One region of the Billgrantia antri genome, then DNA from elsewhere that is predicted to be linked to it. Evidence: predicted binding sites of a transcription regulator. Region 1 holds the regulator's gene; each other region holds the start of a gene.

The links. The regulator LexA, encoded in region 1, represses DNA repair genes until DNA is damaged. The targets are predictions, from matches to a motif close to TACTGTNTANNTANACAGTA.
Region 2: recA (recombinase RecA) is a predicted target of LexA. The motif match lies at 2,543-2,562, and genes of this name have one in related genera.
Region 3: HNO53_RS02785 (LexA family protein) is a predicted target of LexA. The motif match lies at 3,385-3,404, and genes of this name have one in related genera.

Annotation. Positions count from the first base shown of each region.
Region 1 covers NZ_CP053383.1:2,444,789-2,454,791, reverse strand. Annotated here, with positions in the region: gene HNO53_RS11390 (H-NS family histone-like protein) at 1-10, shown strand, start outside; gene HNO53_RS11385 (ribonuclease J) at 130-1,713, opposite strand; gene purU (formyltetrahydrofolate deformylase) at 1,957-2,811, shown strand; gene HNO53_RS11375 (energy-coupling factor ABC transporter permease) at 2,832-3,503, shown strand; gene dinB (DNA polymerase IV) at 3,508-4,557, opposite strand; gene lexA (transcriptional repressor LexA) at 4,574-5,221, opposite strand; gene HNO53_RS11360 (TetR/AcrR family transcriptional regulator) at 5,424-6,089, shown strand; gene HNO53_RS11355 (L,D-transpeptidase) at 6,091-6,609, shown strand; gene nagZ (beta-N-acetylhexosaminidase) at 6,723-7,736, shown strand; gene HNO53_RS11345 (hypoxanthine-guanine phosphoribosyltransferase) at 7,788-8,366, shown strand; gene HNO53_RS11340 (2-aminoadipate transaminase) at 8,571-9,842, shown strand; gene hglS (2-oxoadipate dioxygenase/decarboxylase HglS) at 9,844-10,003, shown strand, end outside.
Region 2 covers NZ_CP053383.1:570,077-580,079, reverse strand. Annotated here, with positions in the region: gene alaS (alanine--tRNA ligase) at 1-743, opposite strand, end outside; gene HNO53_RS02715 (regulatory protein RecX) at 918-1,397, opposite strand; gene recA (recombinase RecA) at 1,401-2,465, opposite strand; gene HNO53_RS02705 (CinA family protein) at 2,588-3,100, opposite strand; gene mutS (DNA mismatch repair protein MutS) at 3,299-5,887, shown strand; gene fdxA (ferredoxin FdxA) at 6,111-6,434, shown strand; gene eno (phosphopyruvate hydratase) at 6,932-8,224, opposite strand; gene kdsA (3-deoxy-8-phosphooctulonate synthase) at 8,305-9,171, opposite strand; gene HNO53_RS02680 (CTP synthase) at 9,177-10,003, opposite strand, start outside.
Region 3 covers NZ_CP053383.1:584,820-594,822, reverse strand. Annotated here, with positions in the region: gene HNO53_RS02815 (heme lyase CcmF/NrfE family subunit) at 1-354, opposite strand, end outside; gene ccmE (cytochrome c maturation protein CcmE) at 367-870, opposite strand; gene ccmD (heme exporter protein CcmD) at 860-1,099, opposite strand; gene HNO53_RS02800 (heme ABC transporter permease) at 1,099-1,839, opposite strand; gene ccmB (heme exporter protein CcmB) at 1,854-2,591, opposite strand; gene ccmA (cytochrome c biogenesis heme-transporting ATPase CcmA) at 2,578-3,222, opposite strand; gene HNO53_RS02785 (LexA family protein) at 3,426-3,905, shown strand; gene HNO53_RS02780 (IMPACT family protein) at 3,905-4,522, shown strand; gene HNO53_RS02775 (chromate transporter) at 4,638-5,210, shown strand; gene HNO53_RS02770 (chromate transporter) at 5,207-5,737, shown strand; gene HNO53_RS02765 (sodium ion-translocating decarboxylase subunit beta) at 5,812-7,134, opposite strand; gene oadA (sodium-extruding oxaloacetate decarboxylase subunit alpha) at 7,147-8,982, opposite strand; gene HNO53_RS02755 (OadG family protein) at 9,039-9,284, opposite strand; gene HNO53_RS02750 (tRNA dihydrouridine synthase) at 9,453-10,003, shown strand, end outside.

The sequences.
Region 1 (10,003 bases):
CGGTTCGTGAGCCAGTTGTCCACGAATCGTCTGCTCGCGCAACTCGGGTCGGGGGTGATGCATGAGGTGTCTCCCCCGGCCTGTTGACTCATCTCTGCTGAATGCCGCTCCGCTATGACCGATAGGTACTCAGCGGTAGGCAGGTACCTCCACGGCCACCAGTTGGAGGTGTACGTCCGGTAATTGGCGCAAGTGCTGACCCAGCCAGGAAGTGACGAGAGGCTGCAGGGCGGTACGCAATTCGGCCAAGGTGTCCGCCTCGACTTCCTCCAGACGCTCATCAAGCCAATCGGTAAAGCTATCTTCGTCCATGGCGCTGACTCGATGGGCGTCCATCATCAAGCGACCGATGCGCGTCCAGCCGGTTTTCGTCGAGGCGACCGACAGTGCAAGATGCAGGATGCCATGGCGTGGCGATCCGCGCTCGGCAGTCAATCCCGGCAAAGGGGTGACGGCATCCTGACTGACGATGCAGGGTCGCTGTGGATGACGCGACTCCAGGCTCAAACCCTCGCCATCGAGTCGAACGAGATCGCCATTGATCGGCGCCAGCGGTGCCTGTATTCCCATCGACTCCGCAAGTTCCTGATGGGCCTGTTGATGACGGCGTTCACCATGTACCGGCAGTAGATGGCGTGGCTTTATCCAACCATAGAAGGTACGCAGCTCGTCCTGGGCGGGATGCCCCGAGGCATGAAGCTCGGGGTGGTTGAACTCGTCCCACACTGCAACGTCGAGATGTCTCAGGGCATGTTTGAGTCGTTCGATCTGACGCTCGTTGCCGGGAATCGCCTTGGCTGAAAAGATCACGGTGTCGCCGGCCATGAGCTCGAGGCTGTGGTGGCGGCCGTTAGCCAGGCGGCTGAGGGCGGCGCGAGGTTCGCCCTGGCTGCCGGTAGCAATGACCAGCACTTCCTCCGGCGGGAGGTAGCCGAGGTCGCTGACCGGCACCAGCGGTGGCATGTCGTCCAGGTAGCCGAGGCCCCTGGCCACGGCCACCATGCGCTCCATGGCCCGTCCCATCAAGCTGACCCGACGACCGCAGCGTTCGGCGGCTCGGGCTACGGCCAGGACCCTGGCCAGGTTGCTGGCAAAGCAGCTCACCACGACCCGGCCTGAACACTGGCTCAAGCGCTGCTCCAGCGCCCTGGCTACTTCGCCTTCACTGCGCGAATGACCCGGCATGGGAGCATTGGTGGAGTCGCCGACCACCAGGTCAACCGGCGCCAGGGCGCGAAACAGCGAACCTTTCACCGGCGGGCCGATCAGCGGTTCTGGATCCAGCTTCCAGTCGCCGGTGTGCAGCACGCGATAGTCGCCGGCGGCGATCAGCAGGGCGCAGCTTTCCGGTATCGAATGGGTCAGTGGCAGGTAGCGCAGGGTGAAGGGGCCATTCTCCAGCGCCTCGCCCGGCTCGATTACCTGGATGGCGTCGACGGCGAGGCCGCGTTCGACGAACTTGACCCGCAGCAGGCCGGCCGCCAGGGGCGTGGCATATACAGGGCATTGCCACTTGGGCCATAGCCAGGCGGCGGCGCCGATATGGTCCTCATGGCCATGGGTAATGACCAGGATCCTGGGGCGAATACCGAGCGCCTCGGGCGTCTCGAGGCTGGGTACCTGGAGCGGTGCATCCGGCAGGTCCTGGCGAATCATCATGCCGCAATCAACGGCAATCCACTCATTCTCGTGCCCGTAGAGCCCCAGGTTCATGCCGATTTCACCGCAGCCTCCCAGTGGCAGGAAGTGAAGCGGGGAACGGCGGCGGGGGCGTATCGTGGCGTGAGTCGAATGCATCGGCAAATCATGACCAGACAATGGAAACTTCACTATACGGGAACGTCGCGACCCAGAACAATGCGATGCCGACGGCGAGTACGATGTTGAGCGTGTTCCCACTCTGTCGAGTTCGCTACAATGCGTGCTCTCCGACAGCGTTCCGCACCAGGTTGGCCCATGTCTCACTATTATCGTCTCGTAGTCTCCTGCCCCGATCGCCGTGGCATCGTGGCCCGCGTTTCCGGTTTCATTGCCGGTCACGGCGGCTCCATCACGGAGGCCAGTCAGCACTCAGACCTCGAAGCCGGGCGATTCTTCATGCGCTACGAGATCCTGGCCGACTCGATCGGCATGACCGCCGCCGAGCTCAAGGATGCCTTCGAGCCCGTGGCCCGCGAATTCGATATGGATTGGGCATTGCGCGATACGCGTCGCCGACCGCGGGTAGTGATCATGGTGTCACGCGAGTCGCACTGTCTCGTCGACCTGCTGTACCGCTGGACGGCAGGTGAACTGGAGGGCGATATCGTCGGGGTCATCTCGAACCACGACGACATGCGCAGCATGGTGGAATGGCATGGCTTGCCCTACCATCACGTGCCCATCACAAGCGACGGCAAGCAGGCGGCATTCGAGGAGGTGGAGCGTCACGTCGAAGCGCTGCAGGCCGATACCGTAGTGCTGGCCCGCTACATGCAGATCCTGCCGCCGCGGCTGTGTGAGCGCTATTCCGGGCGGGTGATCAACATCCACCATAGCTTCCTGCCGTCATTTGCCGGGGCGCGGCCCTACCACCAGGCTCACTCTCGAGGTGTCAAGCTGATCGGAGCCACCTGTCACTACGTCACTGAGGAACTGGATGCCGGGCCGATCATCGAACAGGACATACATCGCGTGAGCCATTGCCATACGCCCCAGGATCTGGTCCGCTTCGGTCGCGATGTCGAGAAGGGGGTCCTGGCGCGAGGCTTGCGTTGGCATCTCGAAGACAGGGTGCTGATCCATGGTAACAAGACCGTGGTCTTTGCCTGACAAGTACAGGTAGGGAGGCAATGACATTTTCCGAGCCGATTCTTGCCCCATGGCTGCTGTTCGCCTGTGGGCTTGCCTCGTCGCTGGGGCTGGTCCTGGCGCTGCGTCAGCGTCCGTGGCAGGTCCTGCTGGCAAACCAAGGCCTGCAACATCGCTGGCTGGCGGCTAGCGTGGCGGTCGTACTGCTGTGGCAGCTCAGGGCTCAATCGGTCGATTGGCTGGCGCTTCAACTGATGCTGACGGCGCTGCTGACGCTGGTCTTCAAGGCGCCACTGGCACTGACGACCAATCTGTTGGCCAATCTCTCGCTGGTCGCGTTGGGCAAGGCTGGCTTGCCACTGCTCGGCGTCAACGTGCTGATCACCGGATTGGTGCCTGTGCTGGTCATGGTGGCGATATGGCGTATCGTGGATCGCTACCTGCCGGACAACCTGATGGTCTTTCTCTTCCTGTGCGGTTTCTTCGGCGCCGCGTTGGCGACGCTGGGGACTGGGTTCGCCGGTTTGGGATTGGTCATGCTCGGAGCCAGCGACCCAGATGCCATCCATCTGGCAAAGGAGTACGCCCTGTTCCTGCCACTACTGATGCCTTCGGAGGCCTTTCTCACCGGAATGCTGCTCAGCGTGCTGATGGTCTATCACCCCGACTGGGTCGCTACCTTCAACGACCACCGCTATATCGATACCAAATGAAGCTTCAGAACGGCAGGCTGAGCTGACGCCGCGCATCGTCCGTCACCAGCCTGACTCCTACGCCGAGCAGCCGTACCGGGCGCGCGCGGCGTGCCCAGGCCTGTTCCATCAGGGCAGCGAAGTTCTCCAGATTAGGCAAGCCGCCTCGTGAGTCGAGGGTGGTGAGGGAAAAGTCGTCGAAGCGTACCTTGACGAAAATGCCGGCCACGGGCGGATGTCCGTGCCGGGCGAGCCGGGCGTCGAGACGCTCGCACAGGGGTGCCAGCTCGGCATGGCATAGCGAGAGGTCGGGCAGGTCGCTGGCGAAGGTGATCTCCGCGCTCACCGACTTGCGTTCGCGCTCGATGCGCACCGGCCTGTCGTCGATTCCCCTGGCCAGTTCGAACAGGCGCCGCCCGAACTTGCCGAATTCCTGCAGCAATCGGTCGAGCGGTATCCGCTGCAGATCGCTGCAGGTCTCGATGTCGAGGGCCTGCAATCGCTTGGCCGTGGCCGGGCCTACGCCGTGCAGCTTGTTGACCGGAAGCTGGCACACGAAGTCGTCCACCTGGGACGGAGAAATGACGGTAAGGCCGTCGGGTTTATCCCAGTCGCTGGCGATCTTGGCCAGAAATTTCGACGGAGCGGCACCCACTGACACCGTGATGCCGACGCGCTTCAGGCACTCCTCCTTCAGCCAGCGTGCCATCCAGGTGGCACTGCCCGAGAAGCGCGTAACGTCGGTGACGTCGAGAAAGGCTTCGTCCAGCGATAGCGGTTCCACCAGCGGGGTGAGTTCGTGAAAGATCGCCGATATCTGGCGTGACGCTTCGCGGTAGCGATCGAAGTCCCCGCGCAGCAGGGTCAGGTGGGGGCATAGGCGCAGCGCGCGCGCCGTGGGCATGGCGGAGTGAATGCCGTAGGCGCGGGCAGGGTAGTTGCAGGTGGCGATGACCCCGCGCCCCTCCGCACTGCCACCGATGGCTAGCGGCACATCGCGCAGCGTCGGGTTGTCACGCATCTCCACCGCGGCATAGAAGCAGTCGCAATCGGCATGCAGAATCTTGCGGCTCATGGAGATTCGCCAGCTCTCACCCCAAAGCTTGGCCGTTGCCGCCGCGTATCACTCCCACACCAATCCCCTCGATGTCGAGCTCCTGTCGGCGCAGGTCCACCTCGATCGGGGCGAAGTCGGCGTTCTCGGCTTCCAGCACCACACGATGCCCCTGGCGATGGAAGCGCTTGACCGTCACTTCGTCCTCCAGGCGTGCCACCACGATCTGGCCGTCGCGCACACGGTCGGTGCGATGCACGGCCAGCAGATCCCCCTCGAGAATGCCGATGTCTTTCATCGACAGGCCGCGTACCTTGAGCAGGTAGTCGGCGCGCGGAGTAAAGAAGTCGGGTGGCAGGGGGCAGTAGCGGTCAATGTGTTCGGCGGCAAGGACAGGGCTGCCGGCGGCCACTTCACCGATGATGGGCAGGCCTTCGGCGCTAGGTTCGCTGACGAGGCTGTCGGCTTCCTGCGCGGGCAGGCGAATGCCGCGGGAGGTGCCGCGTATCACGCGGATCACGCCTTTGCGCTCCAGGGCGCGCAGGTGCTCTTCGGCGGCGTTGGGCGAGCGAAAGCCCAGTGCACGGGCGATCTCGGCGCGAGTGGGCGGGTAGCCGAATTCGTTCATGGTCTTGACGATAAAGTCATAAACGTTCTGCTGGCGCGATGTGAGAGGGCGGGTCATGGCGAACTCCAGAGGCGTGACTGCCGTATTGGTCAAGTATACAGCATGGAAGCCCATACAGTAAAAGGGGGGGTGGTGAGCGTCTCGCCTCGTATCGCAAAAGCGTTTAAAACGCTTTCGTTCATCGATACATTGAGGCAAAAGATGTAATGGCGTAGACTTTTGTAATGTTTAAAACAGTTGTTTTCAGTGGGAACTGATCATGGCCCAGACCGATACCGTCACGCGCATCCTCGATACCGCCGAGGTGCTGTTCGCCGAGCGCGGCTTCGCCGAGACCTCGCTACGTACCATCACCAGCAAGGCTCGCGTCAACCTCGCTGCGGTCAACTACCACTTCGGCTCGAAGAAGGCGCTGATCCAGGCGGTCTTCTCGCGCTATCTCGACCCTTTCACGGTACGCTTTCATCACGCTCTCGATGAACTCGAGGCGCAGCACGCCGGCGCTGTCATCCCATTGGAGCAACTGCTCGAGACCATGGCCCGAACGGTGCTCGAGGTGCCCGCGGAGAAGCACAGTCTCAAGGTCTTCATGAAGCTGCTGGGACTCGCCTACAGTCAGGCCCAGGGCCACCTGAGGCGGCATATCCAGGAGGAGTACGGTAGCGTGTTCACCCGCTTCACGGATCTGGTGCGCCGCGCCACGCCTGAGTTGCCCGATGCCGAGCGCTTCTGGCGCCTGCACTTCGTGCTGGGGACGGTGATCTTCACCCTCTCCGGTCTCGACGCACTGCGCGACATCGCCGAGAAGGATTATCATGAGCACGTTTCGGTGCGTGACCTGATTCGGCGCCTGCGCCCCGTGGTGGTAGCGGCCATGAATGCGCCTCTGCCGCCGCCCGCCGCCCAGCCGGCCAAGGCGAGCTGATATGCGTACTCCGCAACTGGAGGCCCTGCCACCCAGGGAGGGGCTGTGGTTCGAGGTGGACATCGGTCGTCAATGCCTCGTCCAGTGGCAGGGTGAGCAGCGCCAGGCGGAGTGGCCGGTATCGACGGCCGCGGCGGGGGTGGGCCAGCGTGAGGGCAGTGGTTGCACGCCGCGCGGCTGGCACTACGTGCGGGCAGCGATCGGTCAAGGACAGCCGCCGGGCGCGGTGTTTCGTGGCCGACGTCCCACCGGTGAAGTGTACAGCGCGGCGCTGGCCGAGGCGCATCCTGGGCGAGACTGGATCCTGACCCGTATCCTTTGGCTGTGCGGGCTCGAGCGGGGAGTCAATCGCGGCGGCGACGTCGACTCCCAGAGGCGCTATATCTATCTACATGGCACTCCGCCCGATCAGCCGATGGGGGAGCCCCGCTCGCATGGCTGCATTCGCATGCGTGACGAGGCGCTGCTGCAGCTCTTCGCACTGGCCCAACCGGGCACTCCCTTCTGGCTGCACGAGTGACGAGGCGGTGAAGGCACGCCAGGACGGGCATTGCTCGGTGTGCCCTGGATGGCTGTTGCCATCGGCGCCTTTAGTCTAGAATCAGCTCCCTTTCATGCCCAAGGACTCCGATCATGACCCAGACCCTCGGCCCGGTGATGCTCGATCTGGAAGGCACCGCATTACGTAAGGAAGAGCGCGAATTGCTCAAGCGTCCCGAGGTGGGCGGCGTCATCCTGTTCGGCCGCAACGTCGAGCATGCGCGACAGGTGCGGAAGCTTTGCCATGACATACGGCGTGTGCGCCCTGAGCTGCTGCTGGCTATCGACCAGGAGGGCGGCCGTGTCCAGCGCCTCCGGCAAGGGGTGACGCGCCTGCCGGCCATGGGGCGTATTGGCCGGGACTACGAAGTGTCGCCGGAAGTGACCCTTCGGCTCTGTCTCGATGCCGGCTGGCTGTTGGGCATGGAGATGGCCGCCTGCGGGCTCGATCTCAGCTTTGCTCCGGTGCTCGATATCGACACTGGCGTCTCCAGCGTGATCGGCGATCGCAGCTTCTCCTCCGACCCGCAGGCGGTGGCGGCCATGGCCGGTGCGTTCATCAGCGGGCTGCACGAAGCCGGTATGGCCGCAGTGGGCAAGCACTTCCCCGGCCACGGCAGCGTGGCGGCAGACTCCCATCTGGAGCTGCCGGTCGACGATCGCCCCCTCGCGGCGTTGCGCCAGCACGACCTGATACCGTTTACGGAACTGGCTTCCCGGCTCGATGGCGTGATGCCGGCTCACGTCATCTACTCCGCCTTCGATTCGCGTCCCGCAGGGTTTTCGGCAAGTTGGTTGGGCCTGCTGCGCGAATCGCTCGGCTTCAAGGGCACCATCTTCTCCGATGATCTCGGCATGGCAGGCGCCGGCTTTGCCGGTACCCCAGGCGAGCGAGCCCTGGCCGCGTTAAAAGCCGGCTGCGACATGGTATTGGTGTGCAACGACCGCGCGGCCGCGCTCGAGGCGCTGGACGCCTGCCAGGGTCGGACCACGCGTCTGACGGCGCGCTTGCGTTACGGCCGGGCACGCCCCGACATCGAGGCGCTCGAAGCCCTGGGGCGCTGGCGTCGGGTGCATGCGCGTCTCGAGGCCATGGCGTCGCTCTGATCTGTCATATCGTTTTTCATATTCGTTTACCTGCGTTGATACGAGCCACTCATGCCCAAACTCGAAGCCGATTTTCACGAATCCCTGGCCACCATGCGCGATGTCATGGAGAACGCCGACTGCCTGATCAGCCATGAGGAGGTCGAGCGCGCGCTGGATCGCATGGCCGAGCAGATCACCGCCGATCTGGGCGACAAGCTGCCGGTCTTCTACTGCGTTATGAATGGCGGGTTGATCACCACCGGCCATCTGTTGACTCGCCTGGGCTTCCCGCTTGAGGTCGATTACCTCCATGCAACGCGCTATCGCGGTGGGTTGCGCGGTGGGGAGCTGTTCTGGCGGGTTTCGCCCGAAATCCCCATGGCCGATCGCCATGTAGTAATCGTCGATGACATTCTCGATGAGGGCGCGACGCTTGCCGCCATCCTCGATTACTGCCGCGAAGCCGGTGCGGCAAGCATTTCCACCGCCGTGCTGGTAGACAAGCGACACGATCGCAAGGCGGTGCCGGACCTCAAGGCCGATTATTGCAGCCTCGAAGTGGTCGACCGCTACGTGTTCGGCTTCGGCATGGATTACAAGGGCTACTGGCGCAATGCGCCGGGGATATTCGCTCCTAAAGGTCTCTAGCTCGCGAATACTTCATTCGCGATAGATTTCGGAATGACAACGCAAGCCATGCATTCAGATAGCTGAAAGTTTGGTGAAAAAACTATAAGACGCCTTATGTCATGACTTTATGGAATGCATAGGCGTCTTTTTTTCGTTTGAGCATGCCCTTGGCCATCTGCTCTCATTGAGCCACTGATCTCTCATGCTTGCGGGACATTGTTCATGGATTTACCTCACGTCAGCCACGGCCTGGGTATCGTGCATCCCATCTGTATAGAGCGGGGGCGTAATGCCGAGGTGTGGGACGAGCGTGGCACGCACTACATCGACTTCATCGGCGGTATCGGCGTCCTCAACCTGGGGCATTCGCATCCTCAAGTCGTCGAGGCCGTGAAGTCTCAGGCCGATACGCTGATGCATTCGGCGTTCAATGCCGTACCGCACCGCGGCTATCTGGAAGTCGTCGAGGCGCTGGATGCCTTCGTGCCCGTCTCCTACCCGCTCTCCTGCATGCTCACCAACAGCGGTGCCGAAGCCACCGAGAACGCCTTGAAGGTGGCGCGTGCGGCGACCGGGCGCCAGGCGGTCATCGCCTTCGACGACGGCTTCCATGGGCGCACGCTGGCGGCGTTGAATCTCAACGGCAAGGTGAAGCCCTACAAGAACCGCTTGGGCGCCTTGCCGGGCCCGGTGCACCACGTGCCTTTCCCCAGCGGCGACAGCGGTGTCGATGCCGACCAGGCCATGGCCGCTCTGGAGCGACTCTTCGAGGTCGAGACGCCTGCCGATGAAGTGGCGTGCATCATCGTCGAACCGGTCCAGGGCGAGGGTGGTTTCCGCGTACTGTGTGCCGACTTCGCCAAGCGGCTGCGCGCCCTGTGCGACAGACACGGCATCGTGTTGATCTTCGACGAGATCCAGTCGGGGTTCGGACGTACCGGGACCCGCTTCGCCTTCTCACGGCTGGGCGTCGAGCCCGATCTGCTGCTGATGGGCAAGAGCATGGCGGCGGGGCTGCCATTGGCGGCGGTGGCGGGTAGGGCGGAATTCATGGGCACCGTGCCCAAGGGCGGGCTGGGCGGTACCTACTCGGGCAACGCCCTGGCCTGCGCTGCGGCGCGTACGGTGATGGCTCTGATGAGCGAAGAGGCTCTGGCGAGCTGGGGAGCGCGCCAGGAGGCGCTGATCGTCGAGGCCCATCGACGCTGGCAGACCAGTGGGCGCTTCCCGATGCTGGGCAATCTCACTGGCGTGGGGGCCATGCGCGGGATCGTCTTCGAGGATACCGACCGGGCCAGCGGTGCCGAGCACCTGGCTGCGCTGCTGACGGCGGCGCGCGAGGCCGGCGTGCTACTGATGCCCAGCGGCCGGCGGCGCAACGTGCTGCGCTTGCTGGCGCCACTGACCGCCGAGCCCGACACCTTGCAAGAAGGACTCGGGCGCATCGAGCGCGCTTTGGATTCGCTCTTTCAACCCAATACCGAGGAGGCCTGAATTGCCTGCCAACTATCTTCCTTGCGATGAAATCCGTGACCGTTTTTCCCGGGCCATGTCGGCGATGTACCAGGTTGAAGTGCCGCAATACGGGGCGCTGCTCGATCTGGTCGAGTGCGTTAACCGGCAAGTTCTGGAGGCCGATCCCACCCTGGCCGAGC
Region 2 (10,003 bases), 1.9 Mb from region 1:
AACAGGTCGATCTCGTAGTTGGAATGCACGCCCTGCAGCACCGCCGCCACGCGCTCCAGCCCCATGCCGGTGTCGATGGAGGGCTTGGGCAGCGGGTTCAGGTTGCCGGCCGCATCGCGGTCGAACTGCATGAACACCAGATTCCAGATCTCGATGTAGCGGTCGCCGTCCTCCTCGGGGCTGCCGGGAGGGCCGCCCCACACCTCGGGGCCGTGGTCGAAGAAGATCTCCGAGCTCGGCCCGCAGGGGCCGGTATCGCCCATCTGCCAGAAGTTGTCCTCGTCGAGCTTGGAGAAACGCGCCGGGTCGACGCCGATCTCCTCTTTCCAGATCTTCTCCGCCTCGTCGTCGCTGACGTGCACCGTGACCCACAGCTTCTCGGCCGGCAGTCCCAGGCGCTGGGTGAGGAACTCCCAGGCGAAGCGGATGGCGTCGCGCTTGAAATAGTCACCGAAGCTGAAGTTGCCCAGCATCTCGAAGAAGGTGTGATGACGCGCGGTATAGCCGACGTTGTCGAGGTCGTTGTGCTTGCCACCGGCGCGCACGCAGCGCTGCGCCGAGGTCGCGCGCACGTAGGGACGCGGGTCGCGACCGAGGAAGACGTCCTTGAACGGTACCATGCCGGCGTTGGTGAACAGCAGCGTCGGGTCATTGCCCGGCACCAGGGAGCTCGACGGTACGATGGTGTGGCCGTGCTCCTCGAAGTAACTCAGAAAGGCCTGTCTGATGTCTGCGCTTTTCATGGGGTATCCGTGGCGATGAGCGTGGTCACCCGACGGGCAGGCGCGTCCGGCACCGTTTTCATCTGGCCGAATCGCACGCCTTGACGTGTCAGGAGCGCCACCAAGGGCGTTCACAAAGGGAGGCATTATAACGCAGATGTCAAGCGACTGAAGGGGAGGCGCCCAAGCTGAGCGTCATTCGGTAGCGCCGAGCCGCTCCAGCGCATGGCGGATCTGGTCGAAATCGAAGCCTCGCGAGGCCAGAAAACGCTCGCGCCGGGCGCGTTCGCGAGGGGAGTCGCCGGAGTGGGTGAAGCGCCGGGATAGCGCTTCGGCGGCCAGCTCGAACCAGTCGACCTCGCCGTCTTGCTCGGCTGCGGCCAGCGTAGTGGCAACCAGCGTGCGCTCGACGCCGCGCCGCTCCAGCTCGCCGCGCACCTTGAGCGGCCCCTGACCGCGCATCACCCGCGAGCGCAGAAAGCTCTCGGCGAAACGCGCGTCGGACTGCAGGCCGTCCTCGGCCAGCGCGTCGAGGCAGGCGTCGATCGCCTCGGGAGGGTGTGCCCGGGATGCCAGCCGCTGCGCCAGCTCGGCGCGTGAGTACTCGCGCCGGGCCAGCAGACGAATGGCGTCGTCCCGCGGGGACGACGCATGCGCTTCGGGCTGGGCAGGCATGACTTAGAGCAGGTCGTCCTCGCGCTCGGCGTCGGCGGCCACCGGCTCCTCGGCCTCCTCTTCCTTGGGCGCGACCGTGGCCAGCAGTTGGCCGCGGATCTGGCTCTCGATCTCCTCCATCACCGCCGGGTTGTCCTCGAGGAACTGGGCAGCGTTGGCCTTGCCCTGGCCGATCTTGTTGCCCTGGTAGCTGTACCAGGCACCGGCCTTGTCGATCAGGTTGCACTGCACGCCCAGGTCGACCACCTCGCCGGCATGGTAGATACCCTTGCCGTAGAGGATCTGGAACTCGGCCTGACGGAACGGCGGCGCCACCTTGTTCTTCACCACCTTGACCCGGGTCTCGTTGCCGGTCACCTCGTCACCCTGCTTCACCGAGCCCGTGCGGCGGATGTCGAGGCGCACGCTGGCGTAGAACTTGAGCGCATTGCCGCCGGTAGTGGTTTCGGGGCTGCCGAACATGACGCCGATCTTCATGCGGATCTGGTTGATGAACACCACCATGCAGTTGGCGTTCTTGATGTGGCCAGTGATCTTGCGCAGGGCCTGGGACATCAGACGCGCTTGCAGGCCGACGTGGGAGTCGCCCATCTCGCCTTCGATCTCGGCCCGCGGGGTCAGCGCCGCCACCGAGTCGATGATGATCACGTCGACCCCGCCGGAGCGCACCAGCATGTCGCAGATCTCGAGTGCCTGCTCGCCGGTGTCGGGCTGCGACACCAGCAGGTCGTCGAGGTTGACGCCGAGCTTCTCGGCGTAGCTCGGGTCCAGCGCGTGCTCGGCGTCGATGAAGGCGCAGGTCTTGCCCTGGCGCTGGGCCTGGGCGATCACCGACAGGGTCAGGGTGGTCTTGCCCGAGGATTCCGGGCCGAAGATCTCCACCACCCGGCCGTAGGGCAGGCCGCCGATACCCAGTGCGATGTCGAGCCCCAGCGAGCCGGTGGATACCGATGGCATCACCACTCGCGGCGTATCGCCCAGGCGCATCACGGTACCCTTGCCGAACTGGCGCTCGATCTGGGAAAGGGCGGCATTCAATGCCTTGGAACGATTTTCATCCTGTGCCATGAGGCTCTCCTCGCAGAACTCGCAGACGCTTGCAGGTGCAGATGGATGGCGGGCTGCCGACGGGGAGCTCGCCTGGACACTGTATGGTTGGACAGTAGTATGACGAAAAATTCGCCGCGCGACTAGTCGGTTTCGAGGTAACGAATCAACCCGACGATGGCCTCGCGTACCGCGCGCTCACGCACTGCCCGTCGGTCGCCAGGGAACTGGAAGCGCTCGGCCTGTTGTTGCGCCTCGCTGCCCCAGGCCAGCCACACGGTGCCCACCGGCTTCTCGGGCGTGCCACCGTCGGGTCCGGCCACGCCGCTGATTGCCACACCAAGCTTGGCGCCGCTGTCGCGGCAGGCGCCGGCCACCATGGCCTCCACGACTTCACGGCTGACCGCCCCGTGCTGGGCGATCAGTGCCTCGGGCACACCCAGCAGGCGCGCCTTGGCGGCGTTGGAATAGGTGACGTAGCCGGTTTCGAAGTAGTCCGAGCTGCCGGCCACTGAAGTGATGGCGCTGGCCACCCCGCCGCCGGTACAGGATTCGGCCGTGGTGACGCTGACGCCATGCTCGCGGCAGCGCCGTCCGAGCCGCTCGGCGAGCGTGGCGAGGTCGAGGTTGGCCAGGCTGGAGGCACTGTGGGGCATGGTATCGCTCCTTTGTCGGTAGGGTCGGGGGGGTCAGAGAGCCGCGGCACCGACCGCATGTCCTGCAACAGCCTTACCATAGCGTATCCTTGCCCTCGACAGCAGGCCATCAGCTTGTATCGTGTCGACGCCGCGTGGGGCGTGGTAACCTTGCTCTCTTCCATGCCCCCACACAACCGACGAGCCAGCCGAGAAAGCATGAACGACGCGGTCAAGACGGATGTGCCGAGCCATACGCCGATGATGGCCCAGTACCTGAAGATCAAGCGCGAGCACCCCGAGGTGCTGCTGTTCTATCGAATGGGCGATTTCTACGAGCTGTTCTTCGACGACGCCAGGCGCGCCGCCGCGCTGCTCGACATTACCCTGACCCAGCGCGGCCAGTCCGCGGGCAAGCCGATTCCCATGGCCGGAGTGCCCTACCACAGTGCCGAAGGGTATCTGGCACGCCTGGTGAAGGCTGGGGAGTCGGTGGCGATCTGCGAGCAGATCGGCGATCCGGCGACGAGCAAGGGGCCGGTGGAGCGCCGCGTGGTGCGTATCGTCACCCCCGGCACCCTCTATGACGAGGCGCTGCTCGACGCCCGCCGCGACAACTTGCTGGTGGCGGTGCATCCGGCCGGTGATTGCTGGGGCATCGCCTGGCTGGAACTCTCCAGTGGCCGCTTCAGCGTGCTCGAAGTGGAGGGAGAAGGCGACATGCTGGCCGAGCTGCAGCGCCTCGACCCGGCGGAACTGCTCCTGCCCGAGAGCCTGCCGCTGCCACCCGCCCTGGAGGGCCGGCAGGGCCTGCGCCGCCAGAGCGACTGGCTGTTCGACCTCGAATCCGCCACCCGCCTGCTGTGCGACCAGTTCCAGGTGCAGGATCTGCGCGGCTTCGGCTGCGCCCACCTCGAGGCGGCACTTACCGCCGCCGGGGTGCTGGTCGAGTACGCCCGCGACACCCAGCGTTCGCGACTGCCCCACGTCACCGCCTTGGGTGTCGAGAACCGCGACGACGCCGTGGTGATCGATGCCGCCAGCCGGCGCAACCTCGAGATCGACATCAATCTCGGCGGCAGCAGCGACAACACCCTGGCCAGCGTGCTCGATACCACCGCCACCGCCATGGGCTCGCGACTGCTCAAGCGTTGGCTCAACCGCCCGCTGCGCGACCGCAGCCAGGTGCAAGGGCGCCAGGCAGCCGTCGCCCTGCTGCTCGAGCGGGAGGGCTTCGTGGCCTTGCGCGAGCAGCTCAAGGCGATCGGCGACGTCGAGCGCATCCTGGCGCGCGTGGCGCTCTACAGTGCACGGCCACGGGATCTCGCCCGCCTGCGCGACGCCCTGCTGGCCCTGCCGGCGCTGGAGCGCGAACTCGCCGACTACAGCGACGGTACCGCGCTGGACGATCTGGCCCACCATATCCGCCCCTACCCCGAACTCGCCGACCTGCTCACCCGCGGACTGGTCGACAACCCGCCGGTGGTGATCCGCGACGGCGGCGTGATACGCGAAGGCTTCGACGCCGAGCTCGACGACTACCGCGGGCTGGCCGAGCACGCCGGCGACTACCTGGTGCAGCTCGAGGCCCGCGAGCGGGAGCGCACCGGCCTCGCCGGCCTCAAGGTGGGCTACAACCGGGTGCACGGCTACTACATCGAGATTCCCCGCGCCCAGGCCCGCGAGGCGCCGGTCGACTACATCCGGCGCCAGACCCTGAAGAACGCCGAGCGCTTCATCATTCCCGAGCTCAAGGAGTTCGAGGACAAGGCACTGTCGGCCAAGTCGCGCGCCCTGGCCCGCGAGAAACTGCTCTACGACGGCCTGCTCGATTCGCTCAACGCCGAACTCAATGCGCTCCAGGGCACCGGTCGCGCCCTGGCCGCCCTGGACGTGCTGGCGGCCTTCGCCGAGCGGGCCCAGGCGCTCGGCTTCTCGCGCCCCCGGCTTGCCGAGGCGCCGGGCATCGAGATTCGCGGCGGCCGCCACCCGGTGGTCGAGCACGTCAGCGACGCGCCCTTCGTGCCCAACGACCTGGTGCTCGACGAGCGCCGGCGCATGCTGGTCATCACCGGCCCCAACATGGGCGGCAAGTCGACCTACATGCGCCAGGCGGCACTGATCGTGCTGCTCGCGCATACCGGCAGCTTCGTCCCTGCCGACGAGGCTTGCATCGGTCCGGTGGACCGCATCTTCACCCGCATCGGCTCATCGGATGACCTCGCCGGCGGGCGCTCCACCTTCATGGTGGAGATGACCGAGACAGCCAGCATTTTGCACAACGCCACCGACCACAGCCTGGTGCTGATGGACGAGATCGGCCGCGGCACCAGCACCTTCGACGGCCTGTCGCTGGCCTGGGCCAGCGCCGAGCACCTGACCCGCACGCGCGCCTTCACGCTGTTCGCCACCCACTACTTCGAGATGACCGCGCTGACCGACCAGGCCGAGGGGGTAGCCAACGTGCACCTCACCGCCGCCGAGCACCGCGACGGCATCGTCTTCATGCACCGCGTGGAGGAAGGCCCTGCCAGCCAGAGCTACGGCCTACAGGTGGCACAGCTGGCCGGCGTGCCGCCATCAGTGATCGCGCGGGCTCGCGACAAGCTGGCGCAACTCGAGCAGCAGGAAGTCGACCAGAGCCATCGCGGCACCCCTAGGCACGATAGCGGACCGGCCCCGCTGCAGAACGACCTGTTTGCCACGGCGCCCCACCCCCTGCTCGACGATTTGGCCGGCCTCGACCCGAATGAGCTGACGCCGCGACGAGCGCTGGAGTTGATCTATGCCTGGCGCGAGAGGTTGTAGCCACGGCGGCGCTTGCTCACACGAGGAGGCATGACTAGAATGAAGCGTCCAATTATTCGCCTCTTATAAAAAGTTAGTTTTTTATAACTTACAGACCTAAGAAAGTGCTGAACAGATCGCCGGGCGGGAAGAAGCGCAGGTATTTTGTGCAGTGCTTTTCCAAGACTGATCCGTACATTACCAACCGGGAGGTCACGACCCGGCTGCGAGGAGGGAGACAGGCATGACCTTTGTCGTCACCGAAAACTGCATCAAGTGCAAGTACACCGACTGCGTCGAGGTCTGCCCGGTGGACTGCTTTTACGAAGGCCCCAATTTTCTGGTGATCCATCCGGACGAGTGCATCGATTGCGCCCTGTGCGAGCCCGAGTGCCCCGCCGAGGCAATCTTCTCGGAGGATGAACTACCCGAGGGGCAGGAGGAGTTCATCGCCATCAATGCCGAACTCTCCGAAGTGTGGCCCAACATTGCAGAAAAGAAGGATCCCCCGGCCGATGCCGAGGAGTGGGACGGCAAGCCCGGCAAACTGCAATACCTCGAGCGCTGAGCGCAGCGCAAGCCGGCCTGTTCCCGCGCCGCATGCCAGCCGGCATTCGGCGCCTTGTCGAGCCTGTCCAGGCCAAACGCCGGGCAAAAAAAAGGCGACCCCTCAGGTCGCCCGGCTCCCAGCATTTCCTTGGGCGGTTCCCTCCGCCCTCTCTCCTGCGGCAACGTCCCTGCCCGGAGGCGACGTCCTGTCGCACCGAGCGTGCCATTTAGATAGCATCCCGTTGCATCCTGCCGGAGAGCCTCCCGCTCTGCCTTGTCCCACGTGCATTCTGGCATGTCCGCCAACAGGCGCAAGCAGCCACCAAACAACCTCGAGGCCTTCTCGAGGTTGACAGCTCATTGCGTAAAGTGAGTAAAAACAAGGAATTAAAAAAGGCCGACACCTTTGGTATCGACCTTCTTGCAGCTATGCGGGCTTAGATCTTCGCCTTTTTGTAGTCAATATCCTACAAAAATGTCAGCGATATCGTCGGCCGGTAGCCATAAACGATGCGATCACTGCCCCTTGATCGCCGCACGACCAGGGTAGGAGACACGGTCCCCGAGCTGCTGCTCGATCACCAGCAGGCGGTTGTACTTGGCTACCCGATCGGAACGGCACAGCGAGCCGGTCTTGATCTGGCCGGCCGAGGTGCCCACGGCCAGATCGGCGATGGTGGTGTCCTCGGTCTCACCGGAGCGGTGGGAGATTACCGCGGTGAAGCCAGCGTCCTGGGCCATCTTGATGGCGTCCAGCGTCTCGGAGAGCGAGCCGATCTGGTTGAACTTGATCAGGATGGAGTTGCCGATGCTCTCGTCGATACCGCGCTTGAGGATACGGGTGTTGGTGACGAACAGGTCGTCACCGACCAGTTGCACCTTGTCGCCGAGTTTGTCGGTCAGCGCCTTCCAGCCGTCCCAGTCGGACTCGTCCATGCCGTCCTCGATGGAGACGATCGGATACTGGTCGCACAGCTCGGCCAGGTAGTCGACGAAGCCGGCAGCGTCAAAGGACTTACCTTCGCCGGACAGACTGTACTGGCCGTCCTGATAGAACTCGGAGGAGGCGCAGTCGAGCGCCAGGGTCACGTCGCGGCCGAGCTCGTAGCCGGCATCGCTGACGGCCTGCTTGATCACGGCGAGCGCCTCGGCGTTGGACTCCAGGTTGGGCGCGAAGCCGCCCTCGTCGCCCACCGCAGTGGCCAGCCCCCGCGCGGACAGCACCTTCTTCAGCGCATGGAAGATTTCGGCGCCGACCCGCAGCGCCTCGCGGAAGTTCGGCGCACCCACCGGCTGGATCATGAACTCCTGGATGTCGACGTTGTTGTCGGCGTGCTCGCCGCCGTTGAGGATGTTCATCATCGGCACCGGCATGCGGTACTGGCCGGGCTGGCCATAGAGTTCGGCGATATGAGCGTAGAGCGGCATGCCCTTGGCGTTGGCCGCGGCCTTGGCGGCCGCCAGTGACACGGCAAGGATGGCATTGGCGCCAAGGCTGGCCTTGTTGTCGGTACCGTCGAGTTCGAGCATGGCATTGTCGAGACCACGCTGGTCGCGGGCATCCATGCCGACCAGGCGACTGCGGATCGCACCATTGACGGCCTCGACCGCCTTCAGCACGCCCTTGCCCAGGTAGCGCGACTTGTCGCCGTCACGCAGTTCCAGCGCCTCGCGCGAGCCGGTAGAGGCACCGCTCGGAGCGCAGGCCACGCCAACGGCGCCGCTCTCCAGACGCACTTCGGCCTGCACGGTGGGGTTGCCGCGGGAGTCGAGTACCTCGAGGGCGTGGATTTCGACAATCTTGGTCATCTGTGTCGTCCTTTCATTCAGTCAGCGTTGATTGAGTCGATGTTCTCTCTCGGCTTATGGAGCAATTGCCTGGGTAGCCGTTATTCGATATTCAGTGCCGGGAAGCCCTTGACCAGCTCGTCGAGCGCCTTGAGCTGGGTCAGGAAGGGCTCGAGCTGGTCCAGCGGCAGCGCGCAGGGGCCGTCGCACAGGGCGCTGTCGGGGTCCGGGTGGGCTTCGAGGAACAGCCCCGCCAACCCCACGGCGACGCCGGCCCGGGCCAGCTCGGCGACCTGCTGGCGACGCCCGCCGGCGCTGTCGGCCCGTCCGCCCGGACGCTGCAGGGAGTGGGTGACGTCGAAAAAGACCGGGCAGCCGGTCTGCTTCATGTCGCCGAAGCCGAGCATGTCGACCACCAGATTATTGTATCCGAAGCTCGAGCCGCGCTCGCACAGCAGCAGGCGGTCGTTGCCCGCCTCCTCGCACTTGCGAATGATGTGGCGCATCTCGTGGGGCGCGAGGAACTGCGGCTTCTTGATATTGATCACCGCGCCGGTCCTGGCCATGGCCACCACCAGGTCGGTCTGGCGCGCCAGGAAGGCCGGCAACTGGATGATGTCGGCCACTTCGGCCACGGGCTCGGCCTGCCATGGCTCGTGAACGTCGGTGATCACCGGCACGCCGAAGCGCTGCTTGATCTCGGCCAGAATCGCGAGCCCCTGCTCCAGGCCGGGACCGCGGAACGAGTGGATCGAGCTGCGATTGGCCTTGTCGAAGCTGGCCTTGAACACGTAGGGCATGCCGAGCCGGCCGGTCACCTCGACGTAGGTTTCGGCGACCTCGAGTGCAAGCTCGCGGGACTCCAGCACGTTCATGCCGCCGAGCAGCATCAATGGCAAAGAATTGCCGGCGGTAAGGCCGGCAATGGAAACATGTCGCTCGGGTACGGACGGGGTCGCGGCAGACATGGGGCTCACTCCTGATGCGAGGTCAACGCGCGAGTGCGCGCCGCCTTGTGCTCCAGCGCCGCATTGACGAAGCCGGTGAACAGCGGATGGCCGTCGCGCGGCGTGGAGGTGAATTCGGGATGGAACTGGCAGGCCACGAACCACGGGTGGTCGGGCAGCTCGATCATTTCCACCAGAGAGTTGTCGACGCTCTTGCCGGAAATCACCAGGCCGGCCTGCTGCAACTGCTCGACGAACTGGTTGTTGACCTCGAAGCGATGCCGGTGGCGCTCGACGATTTCGTCGCTGCCATAGGCCTCGCGCGCCTTGGTGCCGGACTCGAGATGGCAGACCTGGCCGCCCAGGCGCATGGTGCCGCCCAGGTCGGAGGCCTCGTCGCGCAGTTCGATCTTGCCTTCGGCGTTGATCCACTCGGTGATCAGGCCCACCACCGGGTGCTGGGTGTCGTGGGTGAACTCGGTGGAGTTGGCATCCTCCCAGCCGGCCACATGGCGCGCGTACTCGATCACCGCCACTTGCATGCCGAGGCAGATGCCGAGGTAGGGAATGCCGTTCTCGCGTGCGTAGCGGGCAGTCTCGATCTTGCCCTCCACGCCGCGCTCGCCGAAGCCGCCCGGCACCAGGATCGCATCCTTGCCGGCCAGGCGCTCGGTGCCGTGGCGCTCGATGTCCTCGGAGTCGATGTAGTCGACGTTGACCTTGACCCGGGTCTGGATGCCGGCGTGGATCAGCGCCTCGTTGAGCGACTTGTAGGCGTCGAGCAGCTCCATGTACTTGCCGACCATGGCGATGTTGATCGACTTGAGCGGGTTGAGCTTGGCATCGAGCACGC
Region 3 (10,003 bases), 1.9 Mb from region 1:
GGAGAAACGAGCGGCCATGTAGCTCCAGCCGGCCAGCATCAGGCTCCACAGCAGCACCGAGCCCTCGTGATTGCCCCACACAGCGCTGAACTTGTAGTACCACGGCAGCATCGAGTTGGAATTGTTGGCCACGTTGGCCACGCTGAAGTCGTCGAGCAGGTAGCTCGCCGTGAGGCAGAGGTAGGCGATGACCACGAACAGGAACTGACCGGCGACCATGGGGCGCGCATAGGCCATCCAAAGCGGCCGACGCAGCGCAGCGCCGGCCAGTGGCATCACTCCCTGCACCGCCGCCATCAGCATGGCGACGACCAGCGCGAAATGGCCGACTTCAGGGATTAAACGAATGAACATGTCGTCTCCGGATCAATTCTGGCTCGCACCCTCACGTGCCTCGAGGCGCTCGGCCACCTCGGCGGCCTTGGCCTGGTAGTCGGCGGGGGAGTAACCGGCCGCTTCGAGCGCCTCGGATACCTCGGGAGGCATGTAGTTCTCGTCATGGCGCGCCAGTACCTGGTCGGCCTTGATGTAGCCGTCGCGCTGCAGCTGGCCGACTACCACCACCCCCTGCCCTTCACGGAACAGGTCGGGAAGGATGCCACTGTAGTGCACGCGGACGTCCTCGACATAGTCGGTCACGGTGAATTCGACATCGAGGCTGTCGGGATTGCGCGCCACGCTGCCCTCCTTGACCATGCCGCCGGCACGGATCTGGCGCTCGTAAGGCGCGTCGCCGGCGACGATCTGGATCGGGCTGAAGAACAGGTTGATGTTGGCCCGCAGCGCATAGAGCGTAAGCCCCACGGCGATCGCCGCCAGAGACACCAGCCCCAGGGCCAGGAAGAGCTTCTGTTTACGTTTAGGCCTCATTGGTGCTTCTACCCCTGCTGGTTTGAATCGGTTGCGCCCCGCCGGCGTGTCCGGCCTGATGAGCTTCGCGGCGCAGACGCCGTTTCAGCTGGCGCATGAGCTGACGGCGCTCGAAGCGGGCATGCAGCACGGCACCCAGCAACAGTAGGCCGGTCAGGCCCCAGGCCGACCAGACGTAACGTGCGTGCCCGCCCATGGCGAGGAATTCCTGGAAGGTGTCGAAAGCCATCAGTTCGCCTCCTCGGCCAGCTCACGCACCCAGCGCTTGCTGGACTCGCGGCGCAGGATCTCGCTGCGCGTTCGCATCAGGGTCAGGGCGATGAAGAAGCAGTAGAAGCCCAGCACCATGATCAGCAGCGGCAGCCACATCTCCATCGGCATGGCGGCGCGCCCGGTGACGGTGAAAGTAGCGGGCTGATGCAGCGTGTACCACCAGTCCACCGAGTACTTGATGATAGGAATGTTGATCACGCCGACCATGGCGAGCACCGAGGCGGCACGGGAGGCGCTGTCGCGGCTGGCAAAGGCACCGCGCAGGGCGATCACGCCGAGATAGAGGAACAGCAGTATCAGCATCGAGGTGAGGCGCGCATCCCACATCCACCAGGTGCCCCAGGTGGGCACGCCCCACACCGCACCGGAGAACAGCGCGACGAAGGTCATGGCCGCACCCAGCGGTGCCATCACGGTGGCCGCCATGTCGGCGATCTTGATCTTCCAGACCATGAACACCAGCCCCGTCACCGCCAGGGAGACGAAGATCGACTGGGCGAGGAATGCCGCCGGTACGTGCACATAGATGATGCGGAAACTGTTGCCCTGCTGGTAGTCGGCCGGCGCAAAAGCCAGCCCCCAGACGCTGCCGGTGACGATCAGAATCAGTGCCGCAGCCCAGAACCAGGGCTGCAGACGGGCGCTGATGGTGTAGAACCACTTGGGGGAACGCAGCTTGTTAAGGAAGGCCCACATGCCTCGTCAACCTCTCAACCGTTGATACTGATGCGCAGCGATGCCGCGATCGCCAATGGCGCAAAGATCAGGGCCAGCGCCAGCAGCGCGCCGAGGATCGCCAGGTGCGCCAGCACGCTATCGCCGAAGATGGCCGCCTGAACGGCCCCGGCGCCGAAGATCAGCACCGGAATGTAAAGGGGGAGCACCAGCAGCGACAGCAATACGCCGCCACGCGAGAGCCCCACCGTCAGCGCCGCTCCGATGGCACCAATCAGGCTGAGACTGGCACTGCCCAGTGCCAGTGAAACGGCCAATACCAGGTAGCTGCCCGCCGGCAGCGCCAGCATGATGCCCAGCACGGGCGCCATCAGCGCCAGGGGCAGGCCGGTCAGCAGCCAGTGCACGGCCACCTTGGCCAGGGCCAGCATCGCCAGCGGCTGGGGCGTCAGCAGCAGCTGCTCCAGCGAGCCGTCGTCGTAGTCGGCCCGGAACAGGCTGTCGAGAGACAGCAGCGCCGCCAGTAGCGCCGCCACCCACAGCAGACCGGGGGCGATGGCCGCGAGCAGCGCCGGATCGGGAGAAATACCGATCGGGAACAGGGTGATGACGATGGCGAAGAACACCAGGGGGTTGAGCACTTCGCTGCGCCGCCGCAGCAATAACAGCAGGTCCCGTTTCAGTGTTGCCCACACTGCGACAGCAAGACCGCCGCGAGGTTCCGCGCGAACCACCGCCTCCTCCTTCCCCAGAGCGCCTTCAGATGCCGGCATTGGCCCCTCCCCCGCCGAGACGGATACGGCGTAACTCGGCACACGGCGTCAGTTCGTGATGGGTGGTGACCAGCACGCAACCACCGCGGCGAGCATGTTCGACCAGCCGGCGCTCCAGCGCCGCGACACCGTCGCGGTCGATTGCCGTGAAGGGCTCGTCGAGCACCCACAACGGACGCGGCGTGAGCGACAGGCGCGCCAGCGCCACGCGGCGCTGCTGACCGGCGGAGAGCTGGGCTGCCGGGACGTCCTCGAAGCCCACCAGACCGAGCTCCTCCAACGCACTCATGCGCGTCTTTTCGCTCGGCGCATGGCCCGCAAGGGCCTGGTACCAGGCGAGGTTTTCCAGCGGCGTCAGCGCCGCTTTGACGCCGGGCGCGTGGCCCAGGTAGAGCAGATTGGCAAGGAAGGCGTCACGCGACTTGCGCATCGGTTGCTCGTTCCAGAACAGCTCGCCTTCGTAGTCGGCGAGCTGACCGGAGAGAATCTTCAACAGAGTAGTCTTGCCGCTGCCGTTGGGGCCTTCCACCCGCACGATCTCGCCGGCGCGAATATCCAGGTCCAAGCCCCGGAACAGCCAGCGGTCATCTCGTTCGCAGGCCAGGTTTCGCGCTTGCAGACGCAGGCTCAACGGCACTCTCCAGGAAAGGGTCAATTCGACCGAAATGCTACACGGAAAGGCCTGTAGCCGCTAGCGAACGAGGTGCGTCACGGCGCCACCCTTGCCACAGGTCAAGGCAACAAGGCATCGGCAAAACTTGCCACTTGGCGACCGCTTGGTATGATGCAGGATACCTGTACATTTCAACAGGGTCGCAAAGAGGGGGAACGCCAATGCCAACGCCTTCCATGCAGTACCTGTACCGACGCCCCAACCTGCCCATCGCCACCTCCTGGGCCAGCGTCGACGCCACCGACCTGACCGAGGTGCCCCTGCTGGGTGACGTCGCGGCGGGCCTGCCCATCGAAGCCTGCCCCAGCGGCGACAGCATCCACGCCCCAGCCTGCATGGTACGCCGCAATACTTATGCACTGCGGGTGCGTGGCGACTCGATGATCGACTGCAACATCTTCGATGGCGATGTGATCATCATCGAGCGTCAGGAGAGCGCCGAGAACGGCGAAACCGCCGTGGTGCTGATCAACCAGCAGGAAGTGACACTGAAGAAGCTCTACATCGAGAAGAGCGGCGTGCGCTTGCAACCGGCCAACGAGAACATGGCCCCCATCTACCTCAAGAACAGCGATATCCAGGTGCTCGGCATGGTGATGGGCGTGGTGCGTCAGCAGGAACACCGTGAGCTGACCCACTGATGCGCTACCCGGTGCCCGACCTGCCGCCCGGTGGCTGGCAGGAAAGCCTCCACGAGGTAGAGAAGAGCCGCTTCATCGCCTGGCTCTGCCATGCCCCCAGCCCGACGGCTTTCGAGGCCCTGCTGGCCGAAGCCCGTCGGGCCCACCCTAACGCCAGCCATCACTGCAGTGCCTATATTGCCGGGCCTCCCGGAGAACAGCACGCCATCGGCTTCTCCGACGACGGCGAACCCGGCGGCACGGCAGGCCGCCCGATGTTCCAGGTGCTGGAAGGCTCGGGCCTGGGCCAGGTAGGCTGCGTGGTGACCCGCTACTTCGGTGGTACCAAGCTGGGCACCGGCGGCCTGGCCCGGGCCTATGCCCAGGCCGTGGCCCGAGGGCTCGACGACCTGCCGCTGCGGCAAGTGGTCGAGCGTACCGTACTCAGGTTGAAGGTCGACTTCGCCGGCGAGGCCGAAGCCCGCGCCTGGCTCGAGGCCCGCGACGTCCCGATCGAGGTCGCCGACTACGCCAGCGACGGTGTGCTGCTCAGCGTAGGCTGGCCCAGCGACACCGAGGTCGATCTCGCCCCGCTGGAGGCCCGCCTGCGCGGCAGACTTGCCTTGATCGACGCTTAGCTGCTGCCCCGGGGCGCCTGCCATTTGCGCGGAGGCGAGTCAGTAGGGTAAACCTTTCCGGGCAATGGCCCTACAGTAACGACCCTTTACTGCGTTCCCCAATTGAGGAGTCTCCATGATGCCGCCTGCCAAGGCGCCCCTCGGCGCCCTGTTCTGGGCCTTTGTCCGCATCGGTCTGCTCGGCTTCGGCGGCGGTCCTGCCATGATCCCCCTGGTCCGGCAGGAAGTGGTCAAGCGTCACGCCTGGCTCGATGACGAGGCGTTTGCCGACATCCTCGCCATCGCCAACACCCTGCCCGGCCCCATCGCCACCAAGATGCCCGGCTACATCGGCTATCGGGTGGCGGGCGCGAGCGGCTGCGTGATCGCCGTGGCTGCCGTGATCCTGCCCATGATTGCCGTCATGATCGTGCTGTTAACGACGCTCAGCCGCTATCGCGACGTGGCCTGGATTCACGGCATGGGACAGGCCGTGGTGCCAGTGGTCATGGTCATGATGGCCCAGTTGACGATGGATTTCTGGAACAAGTCGCGCCTCGCCCTGGGCTGGGCCATCAGCCTTGCCATGGCAACCGCAGCCGGCGGACTCATTTATCTCGTGGGGGTCCATCCCGGCTGGGTCATCGGGGCGTTGCTGCTCACTGCCCTGCTCTACCCCGCTCGTCGGCGCAAGGGAGCGACGCCGTGATCTACTGGCAGCTGTTTCTCGCCTTCTTCGTGCCCAACATCATCGGCTATGGCGGCGGCCCGGCGATCATTCCGCTGATCGAAGCCGAGGTGGTGGGCCGCTATGGCTGGATGAACGCACAGGAGTTCGCCGAGACCCTGGCCCTGGGCAACGCCCTGCCGAGCCCCATCGCCACCAAGATGGCCGGCTACGTGGGCTACGATGTCGCCGGCATCGCCGGCGCCGCGATCGCCGTGCTGGCCACGGTGGTGCCGTCGCTGCTGCTGATGCTGGGAGCCCTCGGATTGCTCTATCGCCATCGCGACTCGCCGCGCGTCAAGCGCATGAGTCAGTGGGTGCGCCCGGTGATCGCCGTCATGATGGCCTGGCTGACCTGGAGCTTCTTCAGTACAGGACTGGAAGGCGCCGGCCTGCGGCATACGCTGCTGATCGCCGCGGCTGCCGCCATCGCCCTGCTGCGCTTCCGCGTGCATCCGGCCTTCGTGATACTCGCCGCGCTGATGTATGGCGGCCTCTTCCTCGGCTGATACCAGGCCGGCCCCGTCCAGAAGCGCCAACGGCGCCCCGCGGGGCGCCGTTGATGTGCTCTGGCAGGTCTCGCTCAGCCGAGGTATTTGATCATCACCCCGGCAGCCACTGCCGAGCCGATCACGCCGGCCACGTTGGGCCCCATGGCGTGCATCAGTAGGAAGTTGTGCGGGTTGGCCTCGAGGCCGATCTTGTTGGAGACTCGCGCCGCCATCGGCACCGCCGAGACGCCGGCCGAGCCGATCAGCGGGTTGATCGGCATGTGGCTGACGAGGTTCAACAGCTTGGCCATCAGCACGCCGGCCGCGGTACCGATGCCGAAGGCCACGATGCCCAGCCCCAGGATGCCCAGGGTCTCCACCGCGAGGAAGCTCTCGGCCATCAGCTTGGAGCCCACCGAGAGCCCCAGGAAGATGGTGACGATGTTGATCAGCGCATTCTGCGCGGTGTCGGAGAGGCGCTCGACCACGCCGCACTCGCGCATCAGGTTGCCGAAGCAGAACATCCCCAGCAGCGGCGCGGCGTCGGGCAGGAACAGCGCCACCAGTAGCAGCAGCGACACCGGGAAGACGATCTTCTCGAGCTTCGACACCGGGCGCAGCTGGGTCATGACGATCTCGCGCTCCTTCTGCGTGGTCAGCAGGCGCATGATCGGCGGCTGGATCAACGGCACCAGCGCCATGTAGGCGTAGGCAGCCACGGCGATGGCCCCGAGCAGCTCCGGTGCTAGCACGCTCGATACGTAGATCGAGGTGGGGCCGTCAGCGCCGCCGATGATACCGATGGCGGCGGCCTGGTTGAGCGAGAAATCCATTACGCCCAGCGCCGAGAGCCCCACCGCACCGAGCAGGGTGGCGAAGATGCCGAACTGTGCCGCCGCCCCGAGGAACAGCGTACGCGGGTTGGCCAGCAGCGGGCCGAAATCTGTCATCGCGCCTACGCCCATGAAGATCACCAGCGGGGCAATGCCCGAGGCGATCGCCACGCTGTAGAACTGATACAGCATGCCGTTGACGTAGCCGGCATCCATCGCCACGTCGCTGGCCGCCCGGTAGGCCTGGGGCGTGATGTCGCCATGCAGCGCCGCGCTGATGGTATGGCGCCAGGCATCGGTGGAAGCGCCGGCGGCCAGATCGACATCGAGTACCGCTGCCAGTTGCTCCAGCACGCCGGGGCGTGCCAGATGCGCGGCCTGCTCGGCCGCTGACAGCGCCAGTCCGGCCTCGGGGATGTTGGCCAGAATGCCACCGAAGCCGATCGGCACCAGCAGCAGCGGCTCGAACTTCTTGTAGATGGCCAGGTAGAGCAGCAACAGGCCGACCGCGATCATGACCGCCTGGCCCAGCGTCAGGTTATACAGGCCGGAGCCTTCCCACAGGGTCAATAGCTTGTCCATTGGCATAGACCCTTAGAGCACGATCAGCGTGTCGCCGACGGTGACACTGTCACCTTCGCTGACTTTGACCTCGGACACGGTACCACCGGTGGCGGCACGCACTTCGGTCTCCATCTTCATGGCCTCGAGGATGATCACCACGTCACCCTCCTTGACCGTATCGCCGGGTCGCACGTTGACCTTGAAGATGTTGCCCGCCAACGGTGCGTTGATGCTCTCGCCGCTGGAAGCAGCCGAAGGCGAGGAGGCGGGCTGGGCCTGCTCCTGTACCGCGCCGATCTCGCCGCCCTCGGCGACCTCGACGACGTACTGCTTGCCGTTGACCTTGACGGTATAGGTCTCGGGACCGGTGGGCATGCCGGCCTGGGATGCCGGCGGCTGGGCCTCGGCCCCGCCCTTCTGGGAAGAGACCGGCATGCTGGCCGCAACCGCTTCCTGGCCGGGCGCCTGGGGGGCGGGCTCGAAAGCGTCGGGGTTGTCGCGGTTCTTGAGGAACTTGAGCCCGATCTGCGGGAACAGCGCGTAGGTCAGCACATCGTCGATCTCACGCTCACCCTCGGCCAGGCGGATGCCGTCGGCCTTGGCCTTTTCCCGCAGCTCGGCGGCCAGGCGCTCCATCTCGGGTTCGAGCAGATCGGCGGGGCGACAGGTGATCGGCTCGCCACCCTCGAGCACGCGGCTCTGCAACGCCTTGTCGAAGGGTGCCGGCGCGGCGCCGTACTCGCCCTTGAGCAGCGCCTGGACCTCCTTGGAGATCGACTTGTAGCGTTCACCCATCATCACATTCATCACCGCCTGGGTGCCGACGATCTGGGAGGTAGGCGTGACCAGCGGAATGAAACCCAGGTCCTCGCGCACGCGCGGAATCTCAGCCAGCACGGCGTCGAGCTTGTCGCCGGCACCCTGCTCCTTGAGCTGGCCTTCCATGTTGGTGAGCATGCCGCCCGGTACCTGGGCGACCAGAATGCGCGAGTCGATACCCTTCAGCGAACCTTCGAAGGCGGCGTACTTCTTGCGCACCTCGCGGAAGTAGCCGGCGATGTCCTCGAGCAGCTCGAGGTCGAGGTTGGTGTCGCGCTCGGTGCCCTTAAGGATCGCCACCACCGACTCGGTGGGGCTGTGACCGTAGGTCATCGACATCGAGGAGATGGCCGTGTCGACGTTGTCGATACCGGCCTCGATCGCCTTGAGGTAGGTGGCGGTGGAGAGCCCCGTGGTGGCATGGCACTGCATGTGGATGGGGATGTCCAGCGCCTTCTTGAGGCGACCGACCAGCTCGAAGGCGTCATAGGGCGTCAGCAAGCCAGCCATGTCCTTGATCGCCAACGAGTCGGCGCCCATGTCGGCGATGGTTTCGGCGAGCTCCACCCAGCTGTCGAGGGTGTGTACCGGACTCACGGTGTAGGAAATGGTGCCCTGGGCGTGACCGCCCGCCTTGCGCACCGCGCGGATGGCCCGCTCCAGGTTGCGCGGGTCGTTCATCGCATCGAACACGCGGAATACGTCGACACCGTTGGTCTTGGCCCGCTCGACGAAACGATCGACCACGTCATCGGCGTAATGACGGTAGCCGAGCAGGTTCTGCCCGCGCAGCAGCATCTGTTGGGGAGTGTTGGGCATGGCTTCCTTCAACGCCCGTATCCGCTCCCACGGGTCTTCGCCGAGGTAGCGGATACAGGCGTCGAAGGTGGCGCCGCCCCAGGACTCGAGCGACCAGAAGCCGACCCGATCGAGCTTTTCGGCGATCGGCAGCATGTCGTCGAGCCGCAGGCGGGTGGCGAACAGCGACTGGTGGGCGTCGCGCAGTACGACGTCGGTGATGCCCAGCGGGCGCTTGGTCTCACTCATGAAGATGACCCCGTGGATGGCGTGTTGTGTAGTAGTATGAGGCTTCGCGTCGCCGGTCAGCGGCGACGGCGGTAGCGGTGAACGGCGGCGCTGATGACGGCCGTGAGATGGGCGTCATCGGCCTTGCCGGAGGCAGTCGAGGCCGGCATCGGGGCCGGGGGGGCGGAAGCTGGCGCCAGGCGACAGACGATTTTCGACATCAGGGTCGTGATCAATACGAGGATCGTAAGAAAAACAAAAACGAACCCCATACCGACCCCCATCAGGGCCAGACCCTCGAGTAACAGCTGCTTGTCCTGCATGCACTAACCCCCTCAACCTTCACGACTTGCCCGCGAACGCCCGCAAACTTGTCGCCAAGCGGTAAAATGTCGGCCCTATAAACTGCCACACTCTGGAATTATTGCAAGCGCGCCATGGTGGAAGACAAAGTTGTTGTTTTACTACAAGGCCGGATCGGGCTCGCGCCCATGGAGGGCGTGATCGATGCCCACACCCGTGCCCTGCTGACCCGCCTTCCTGGCTTCGACTGGACGGTCACGGAGTTCGTTCGCGTCGTCGATGCACGCCTGCCGCCGAGGGTCTTTCGTCGCCACTGCCCCGAACTCGACGAGGGAGTGACGACCCCCTCCGGGGTGCCGGTGGCACTGCAGCTGCTCGGCAGCGACCCGGCCGCTCTGGCCATGAATGCCGAGCAGGCCAGAAAGCTCGGCGCCACGGCCATCGATCTCAACTTTGGCTGCCCGGCCAAGCTGGTCAATCGCCACGACGGCGGCGCCTCGCTGCTGCGCGACCCGGGCCGTGTTCACGCTGCAGTGGCGGCCGTGTATGCCGCCGTGGGCAACGAGATACCGGTCACGGCCAAGATCCGCCTGGGCTTCTCGCATCGGCGCCTGGCGCTCGACTGCGCCAGGGCCGCTGAGGACGGCGGTGCTGCGCAGCTCGTCGTCCATGCACGCACCCGCGACGAGGGCTACCGCCCTCCGGCCCACTGGGAGTGGATCGGCCGCATCCGCCGCCA